4 regions of the Ligilactobacillus equi DSM 15833 genome follow, and region 2 is predicted to be linked to each of the others. Evidence: predicted binding sites of a transcription regulator. Region 2 holds the regulator's gene; each other region holds the start of a gene.
The links. Region 2 encodes NrdR, which represses ribonucleotide reductase genes. Its sites were predicted from a motif close to ACACNATATATNGTGT; they were not measured.
Positions count from the first base shown of each region.

Region 1 (2,206 bases), on a different contig from region 2:
TAAAAGTGTCGCTAAAACATGACTATAAAGGGTAGTTAGAGTTTGAATCCCTAAAATCACTAAAATCATGGCAACAAGTACTAACCAATCTGGACTTTTGTGGCTGGTTGGATGACACAAAAGTTGATTTAAATTAGTTTGTCTTAGGCCTAGCATCGCCAGAAAAATCCCGAGAAAATAGGGTAACCCACTAGCTTGTACCTGAGTTTGGCTTTGACCGAGATATTCATTCATTACTATCCGGGTCATTAAGACTCCGAGCGTAAATAGAAGAGAATATTGCAATAAGCGCCACCACAGCACTGATACGTCACCTTTAAATTTTTTCATGTTTCACCTCCATCACAGCCATTATACAACAAAAAAGAGCCCGTAGGCTCTCTTCTTATATAATTAGTTTTTTGTGTTGTGCTTGTAATTCTAAAGCTTGTTCTTGAGTTAAATTCCCCAAGTCGACTAAACGGTTTTCAATCGTTTCTAAAACTTCGACACGATCATTAACATCCGATACAAAATCATACTTATCACCATCAATAATTAATAATGGCGAAGCATCATATTCGGCCATCCATTGATCGTATTGCTTCAACAAACGTTGGTAGTAATCAACCAATGATGGATCTTGGTCAACTTGCTCATATTCCCGTCCCCGCTTTTGGATACGTTTCAACATCGTTTCATAAGAAACTTTAATGGTAATCATCAAGTCGGGAGACTTCTTGTGGGAAGCAAATGGCAATTCTTCCATCATATTGTTAAGTAAGCTCTTGTAAATATCATATTCGACTTCCGTCGCATTACCCATTTCTGTATTCATCTTCATAAAGATTTCGTCTTCATAAATAGAGCGGTCTAAGATATTGTTATCTTCCACCATCGCAGCCTTAATCATTTGGAAACGACGGTTTAAGAAGAAAGTTTGTAACAAGTACGCATAAGGGTTGGTAGCATCCTTATCTCCTTGAGCTCGCTTTTTAGCAGCAATTTCATTTCCCTTATAGAAAATTGGCAAGACAGGGTTGTCCTTTACAGGTTCGTAATACGCTTTGGTTCCTAATTCGTTGGCCAAAATTTCCGTAAGGCTAGATTTCCCAGAACCGATAATACCAGATAAAGTAATCAAAATGATTGAAGCATCCTTTCTTATTAAGCTGGTTTTACGCCAGCCACTTTTTTCCAGGCCCAAAACGTTAGCCTGCCCTATCTATAATACCCGTTCTGTGCTAAAAAATAAAGCAGAAATTTACAAGATGTGGTATGATTTTTCTATAAATACTACCATATCTTGTCTCAAGATTAGGATTTTAAAGGAGAGAATTATGACTAAAAACGTTTACTTAGCTGCCCCATTTTTTAGCCCTCAACAAAAAGAACGTATCCAAGTAGTTAGAGAAGCTTTAGAAGCTAATCCTACTATTGGGCGTATTTTTGAACCAGAGGCACACCCTTATCAAGAGGCCGAATTCGGTTCCCTTGAATGGCAAAAAGCTGCCTTCATGTTAGACACTAACCAAATTTATCAAAATGATGTTATGGTTGCCATCGTTGATTACAAGATGGAAGAAAGTGACAATGAAGCTGATTCTGGAACAATGTTTGAGGTCGGACTAGCTTATGGAACCCACACACCGGTTGTTATCGTACAATTCGACCCTCAAAAAGAACTTAACTTAATGATTCGTCAAGCTATGACCGCTTACTTTGATGCCAGTCAAAATGGATTGACTGACTTGAAGACTTATGATTTTGATGTTATGATGCCTCACTTTAACAACAATCGGGATGTAATCTAAGGACACCAAAATAGCAAGAGCTCATCACTCTTGCTATTTTTTGTCCAAACCACTTTTTAATTCCACTTGAATTTGACTTTGAATATCTGATAATTGCGTACTAATATCACCATTCTTCAACGCACGATTAATTAGATAATCAACTTTTCCCAATGCTGCGTTATACTCTTTGAATTTGGGAACATCTTGTGACTTAGCCATAATACTAGTAAATTTTTGTGCCGTTAGAGCTTGGTCACCCTTACCACTTCCCGCTAAATTAGCTTCAACATTCTTGCTTTGCATAACTTTTTTTAAAACCGCTGCCCCTTGCGAATCATCAAAGAGTTTAGTTTGAATCTGGCTATCATAACTCAACATCCTCATAAATTTCCAGGCTAAATAAGGATGGTGACTATGAGCTGCCATAGCGA
Region 1 is NZ_AZFH01000022.1:14,881-17,086, reverse strand. Features, by position in the region: gene FC36_RS03290 (CPBP family intramembrane glutamic endopeptidase) at 1-330, opposite strand, end outside; gene FC36_RS03285 (deoxynucleoside kinase) at 386-1,123, opposite strand; gene FC36_RS03280 (nucleoside 2-deoxyribosyltransferase) at 1,320-1,793, shown strand; gene FC36_RS03275 (ABC transporter substrate-binding protein) at 1,827-2,206, opposite strand, start outside.
Region 1: the regulator NrdR is predicted to act here: its motif matches at 1,276-1,291, upstream of FC36_RS03285 (deoxynucleoside kinase).

Region 2 (2,206 bases):
GTTGCACTGCTTCACTAATAATTCTTTGTTCCTGGTCAGTAACTATAAAGTTGGGATTAATGGTCTTTTTTAAATCAACCAAAAAGTCACCTGGATCTGATTCTTGACAAGACTGCAACAACTCACCATATTCTCTGAGCAAACTGGCTTCTTGTTGATTCTTAGGCTGTAATTCTGGAACCGGGGCACTTTCAGCCAGCGGTTGACTTGGCACCATTTCCTGTGATTTAACCTCCAAGCGATCATGACTTTGCTTCGCCAAGGTCCGAAAACGTTCATCGTTTAAATCCTCAAGATTATAGTCATAGGCTTGTTGCATTAATTTCAATAAGGTAAGTTCATTAAAATCATACATTGCACTGACAATTTTGATGTTGTGGTGATGTTTTTCCAAAATATCGTCTTGTAAGTGACTACTTTGCACCAGTTGTGCCAAGTAGTTCCAATCAATTTTAGCTTCAATCTCATCCACCATTTGACTCTTAATTTTTTGCGGTTCCTTAGGACCGCTACTTTGCTGCATAAGCGTATCTTGTTGAATTGAAAAAACATTTAAGAAGGTTTTAGTAATTTCTTTGGCTTGAGGATGAACCACTGTTTGAGGACAGTTTTCTTCCTTAAGTTTTTGATACTCGTAGTTGCCCACTTTCTCCAATAAAGCCGTACTCAAGAGGTCTTCATTAAAAAAGTGGTAACCCGATAAAGGCCGCAACAATTCATAGATAAAAAGCTTCCCTAAAGAATCTTCTTGAACAAAAGTTTTCAACAAACCACACGCTTCCAGCCGAATGCGGGCAAAATAAAAGGCGGACACATCAAAGTCCAGCCTTTTTAACATTCCCTTATGGGTTTGACGATCGGATATTTGGGGGTGCGCCACAATTCCCTGCGCTAAAAAGGTATAAAGACCCACCGCTGCAGTCCCGATAATCGGCTGGTATAAAGCAGCTAATTGGCCAAAATCAACTGCATTAATTTTTTCACTTGCTGAAACAACGTAACTGTCTTCAGCATCTAAATCTTTCCAGCCAAAAGTTAGGCCTGCATTCATATTAATCATCTTTCTTCACCATTTGTTGTGCTTCTTTACCTTCATTGCGGGCGATTAAGCCTTGTAATTCTTGGGCAAAGGCTTTCATATCCTTAAATTGGCGGTAAACACTCGCAAAGCGAATGTAAGTAATATCATCAACATCCACTAAGATATCCATGACATACCGCCCAATCAATTGACTTGAGACTTCATTACCACCAACTGCCCGAATCTTATCTTCAACTTCCTCAACAATTCGGTCGATTTGCTTAATATTAACCGGACGTTTTTCTGCCGCCCGAATAATCCCTCGGCGAATTTTTTCACGGTTAAATTCCTCGCGCATCCCATCTTTTTTAATTACTAAGATCGGTGTTGCTTCTGTTCTTTCAAAAGTGGTAAAACGAAAACCACATTTCTCGCATTCTCGTCGTCTCCGGATGGCTTTACCATCATCAGCAGGACGACTGTCTATTACTCGGGAACTATTATTTTGACAATGGGGACACTTCATTTTCTCACCTCAGTCTAGCACGCGCTAAAATTATTATTCTCTAGCCATTCTATCACTTTTTGTCGGGTTTGTTCAACTGTTCCCGAACTATCAATTACAATATCAGCTTGGGCTAATAACTTTTGCGAGTCAACCTGACTGGAAATTCTAGCTTGAGCCTGGGATTGACTAAAACCATTGCGCGCCATTAAACGTTTCAACTGCAAAGCATAAGGTAGATAAACCACCATGACTTGGTCACAGTATTTTTCATAGCCATCATCAAACAAAAGCGGAATATCTAAGACAACCAAAGGTACCTTTTGTTCCTTAGCTTGCGCTAATTGCCGTAAAATTTCCGCCCGAATTAAAGGACTGGTAATGGTCATCAATTTCTGTCGCTGTTTTTCATCATTAAAGATTGTCTGCCCCATTTTAACACGGTCTAACGCGCCACTTTCTGTCAGATAATCTGGCCCAAAAGTAGCACTAATCTCCGCAAGGCCCTGACTTTTCGGAGCGACAACCTGACGGGCAATTAAATCAGCATCAATAACCTGGCCGTATTTCTCCAAAAAATTACTAATGGTTGACTTACCGCTAGCAATGCCTCCTGTTAACCCTAAAACAAAGGTCATCTATTTCACCTGCTGACAGTTGGGACAAAAATGGGTACCTCT
Region 2 is NZ_AZFH01000138.1:4,027-6,232, forward strand. Features, by position in the region: gene FC36_RS07620 (DnaD domain protein) at 1-1,060, opposite strand, end outside; gene nrdR (transcriptional regulator NrdR) at 1,053-1,547, opposite strand; gene coaE (dephospho-CoA kinase) at 1,562-2,164, opposite strand; gene mutM (DNA-formamidopyrimidine glycosylase) at 2,165-2,206, opposite strand, start outside.

Region 3 (2,206 bases), on a different contig from region 2:
TAGTTCTGAATGTTGACCTTCACCCCTGAACCAGGATCTCCTGGCGCAATGGCGACCGAAGAAATCATGGCAGCATCGGTAGTGCTAGAGCCACTGGAAATATAAGTACGGTAATCAGCGGCGGTGGATGTTAAGGTTTGAAAGTTAGAATCTGTACCTAAGACCTCATCAATCTTACTGTAAAGTTCCTTGGCCACGCCCGCTCCGTAAACCACATAGGATTTAGAAAGGGTGTGGGTCGTTGTACCATCGGCACTGTTAGCATCCACGGCTAAGGCCTTGATTGGCAAGGTTAAAAAGCCACAAAAAAGTGTGGCGATTAAAATTAACCGTGTTACGAGTAATTTGTGTTTCATCACGAGAAACCTCCTTATTGTAAAAAATTACCCTCCTTAATTTTACCATGGAAGTAAATCAAGGAGGGTAAAGAAATTCTAATTTCCTGTAAGTAAGAGTAAAACTGCAGGTAGATTATTGATAAAGTGCAAACTAGTTGAAACTACTAAATTTTGACTTTTGCGGTAGGTATACCCCAAGACCCAGCCCATACTGCAGTAAAGAATGACACTGGCTAGGGTTGTTGAACTGTGGGCTAACCCAAAGATCAAACCACTGACAAAGATGGCCCAGAAATCACTTTTACGGAAGAAAAAATTCATAAAAAGTCCGCGGAAGATTAATTCCTCTGTCAAGGGGGCGAAAATCACAGCCATTACTACGGTCATGACGGCGGTGGTGGGATTTTTTTGCATTAAATTTACGATGGCTTGATCGTTGGCAGAGGTTTCTTGGTGGTAAATAAGCATATTTAAACTGGTAAAAATAATTTTACAGCCCATTAAGGTAATCCACATCCATAACAAGAATCTTCCGTTACCACTTTGCCAAGGTCGATAGAGCCCCTTGAATTTGAGAAACTTAAAAGCCACTATGAAGAAAAGGGCATAAAATCCGAAAAAAAGTCCCCAGGCTAAGAAAATATTTTGGTTATTATTAGCCAATAAAAGCCCGGATTGGGGGAGTTCCATCAAGATTAGCATCCCGATGAAAATTAAAACCTGTTTAAACCAAGAAAAACATCTTTGGCTAAAATTTTTTTGCATAAAATCACCTCATTACACTGAGTGCCAAGAATAAAACTAAAGATAAGTTCAGACACTATATATTGTGTTTTTTGAATTTTTTAACACAATATATAGTGAAAAAACGCTTGTCAACTCCTAAGATATGTCCTATAATAATCCTTGTCGTTTTTACCGGCGTTGGTAAAAATACTCATCTGATCAGTGGAGTAAATCAAAAATTGAAGGATGTAACTTATGTTTGAACGTTATCATGATGTCTTAACCCACCTGCCAGAATACTCTAAAAATGTATTCCGGAAAGGTTATTTTGCTTGGCTGTGGAAACAATGCCAAGGTTGGGGTGCTTTTTCTTATGCGCTCTTAGCTTTTAACTTTATCTTACAAATTATCTCATTAATTCAATCCTTTGGTCAAACCCCAATTGCGTCTTTACTTTCATTTATCGGGGGGAACTTATCGGTGGCCTGTGTTCTGGGGATTTCTAACCGTTCCGGAATTCAAGGGTGGGCTGGAGCTATTTCCGCCCTGGCCATTGCCTCCACGGGTTTTATGGCCGGAAACTACGCGACGGCTTGGGAACAAATTGGTTACTTGATTTTTTTAGACCTCTTCTGTATTTTAGATCCGAAGTGGAATGATGACATTCAAGTTGAAAAATTTGAATCAGCCCTGGAATGGGTCAAATATATTATTTTCTTCCTTGTAACTTGGGGGATTGTTTACTGGCTCTTTAGCATGACCAATGATCCACGGGTCTTCTTAGACAGTTTGAACCTGGCGATGGCCATTACTGGTTCTTTATTAGAATTAAATCGGAAACGGGAGCAATACTTTGTATGGACTATTTCTTCGGTCTTTACGATTGCTCTTTGGACCCAAACCATGTTGCAAGGTGACGGTAATTTTGCTTTAATCTTCTCTTACAGCATTTTTTTCTTAAATGACATGTATGCTTTCTTTAGTAAGCGTGGCTGGTTCCGTTTGGAAGAAAGAGTTTAAAATTAAATTTTTTTCAATTTTGTTTTCCCTCCTATTTTAACTGAATTTTTTGCGCTAAAATTAAATTGTAAACTCATAACATTGCTCCGTCGGGATTCAAGAACCGGTGGGGCTTTTTTGCA
Region 3 is NZ_AZFH01000102.1:9,841-12,046, reverse strand. Features, by position in the region: gene FC36_RS06965 (DUF1002 domain-containing protein) at 1-356, opposite strand, end outside; gene FC36_RS06960 (CPBP family intramembrane glutamic endopeptidase) at 435-1,103, opposite strand; gene pnuC (nicotinamide riboside transporter PnuC) at 1,320-2,084, shown strand.
Region 3: the regulator NrdR is predicted to act here: its motif matches at 1,156-1,171, upstream of pnuC (nicotinamide riboside transporter PnuC).

Region 4 (2,206 bases), on a different contig from region 2:
CCACGAGGTGCTTTTGATAGTTCTTATAGGCGAAAGGTTCTAAAACTTCATCTACTCGGTCGGCTGAACAGCCACCATATTGACTGGAAGCTACATTGGCAATAATCTGTGCCATTTGAGCGGTAGCAGTTTGAATGGAATGAGGGCTCTCTACTTCAGCATTTCCAATTTTAAAGCCATTGGTCAACATTTCCTTAAAATCAATCAAACAGCAGTTGGTCATAGGACTCCAAGGTGTGTAATCTAAATCGTGATAGTGAATATCCCCACGTAAGTGAGCCTTAGCTACGTGCTCTGGCATTAAACGTAACCCCAGGGTCTTTCCAACCGTACCAGCGGTTAAGTCTCTTTGGGTGTTGAAAACACGACTATCTTTATTAGCATTTTCGTGAACTAAAGTCGGATCTGCAGCTTGCAGACGAGCTAAACGTTTGGCCGGATTAGTTTCATCTTCCCATGACTTTTGCGCAGCTTGCTTATAGTCGCGGTAAGCTTGAGCTTCTTTCGTGTAGCCATAATCGACTAAGGTTTGCACAAAAATTCGGGCAATTTCTGCTGTAGTTACAGTTGGTGTTAATTGCGCCACCATGGTGGGAATTAAGCTCGCTGTTTGCGTAGCTAACCCTAATTTAGCTAGTACCGCCTTTAATTTATAAACGTGAAATTGTGTATGACTACCATCGGCACGTGTTACTTGTACTTTTAATTTTTGTTTCTTAGAAGATAAAGTTTCTACCTTCATCACACTCATCCTCTCTATATGTAGTATAATAATGCTAATCAATATCATGTCTTGTGACTTTCAATTCATGTTTAATTCTAGCGTGTTTTATAAAAAAACACAATATATAGTTTCATGTATAATTGATTGCACAAAATATTGTGTTATTGTTAAATAGGTATTCGAAGTAAATTTTATAAAGTTATACCAAAAATAGAATATGAGGTGCAAATATGGAAGTAGAAATTGAAAAGTTAGTTGCTACTGGTTTGGAAGAATTATTGGCCCAAGCCGACCTACAAGCTGGAGATATTTTTGTCCTGGGTTGCAGTAGTAGCGAAGTTTTAGGACATCAAATTGGTAAGCATTCAAGTTTAGAAATTGGCCGTATCATTGTGAAAACAATTTATAATCGCCTGCAAAAAGACGGCGTAACTTTAGCAGTCCAAGGTTGCGAACACTTAAATCGGGCTCTAGTAATCCCTAAGCAAGCCGCCCTAGACCATAATTTAGAAATTGTCTCGGTTTACCCTTCCCTTCATGCTGGTGGAGCTGCGCAAGTCGCGGCTTTTGAACTTTTTGACCATCCTGTGGAAGTAGAACATTTAGTCGCACAAGCTGGGATGGATATCGGTGATACCTTTATCGGAATGCATGTCAAGCATGTCCAGATTCCCGTGCGAACTTCGGTCAAGGAAATTGGCAAAGCCCATGTAACCTATGTCCGCAGTCGGCCAAAATTAATCGGTGGTCCACGGGCAAAATATTCCTGGAATCCGTATTAAGTCCAAAAAGGTGAAAGTTACGCAACTTTCACCTTTTATAGTTATTGGTTTATGCAATTTTCTTATGCGCCAACATAATTAAAGCCAGGTTGATAGCTAATAATAATGAAGTAAAGAGGAAAACTCCTTCATAATCAAAAACACTAGAAACAGCCGAACCTATCAGAGGCCCAACCACTCCACCAGCGGCTTGAAAGGACTGATTGTAAGAAAAAATTCGACCAAAAACTTGCTTATCAACTTGGGTGGTGAGGACTGTTTGCACGGCCGGCAAAAGTGCCGCACTTGACAACCCAATTAAGAATCGGAAAAGAGTTAAAAGCCAAACATCACGAATAAAGAACATCGGTAAAAACATAACAACTTGGTATGTCATACCACACATTAAAACTTTTGTCGGTCCACTGGCATCCATTTTTTTTCCCAGATAACGGGCAGCTAATAAGGTTCCAAATCCTGGTGCCGCTGCCACCACCCCACTGACAAAGGAAACATTGCCGTGGTTGTGCATCAATTCCTTAACTAAGAGTGAGATAATTGGAGAAATTGACATCAAAGAAGCTTGGACAATTAAGGTCGTTGTAAACATTAAGAAAATTAAACTCTTGTTAGGTAAACTAACTAAGACTTCCTTGGCTGGTTTCATCTTTTCCTTAGTAATAGGGATAAAATGTTCTCTAGTCAGTATAGCAGTTAAAAT
Region 4 is NZ_AZFH01000205.1:4,030-6,235, forward strand. Features, by position in the region: gene nrdD (anaerobic ribonucleoside-triphosphate reductase) at 1-751, opposite strand, end outside; gene FC36_RS11400 (TIGR01440 family protein) at 955-1,506, shown strand; gene FC36_RS11405 (MFS transporter) at 1,556-2,206, opposite strand, start outside.
Region 4: the regulator NrdR is predicted to act here: its motif matches at 840-855, upstream of nrdD (anaerobic ribonucleoside-triphosphate reductase).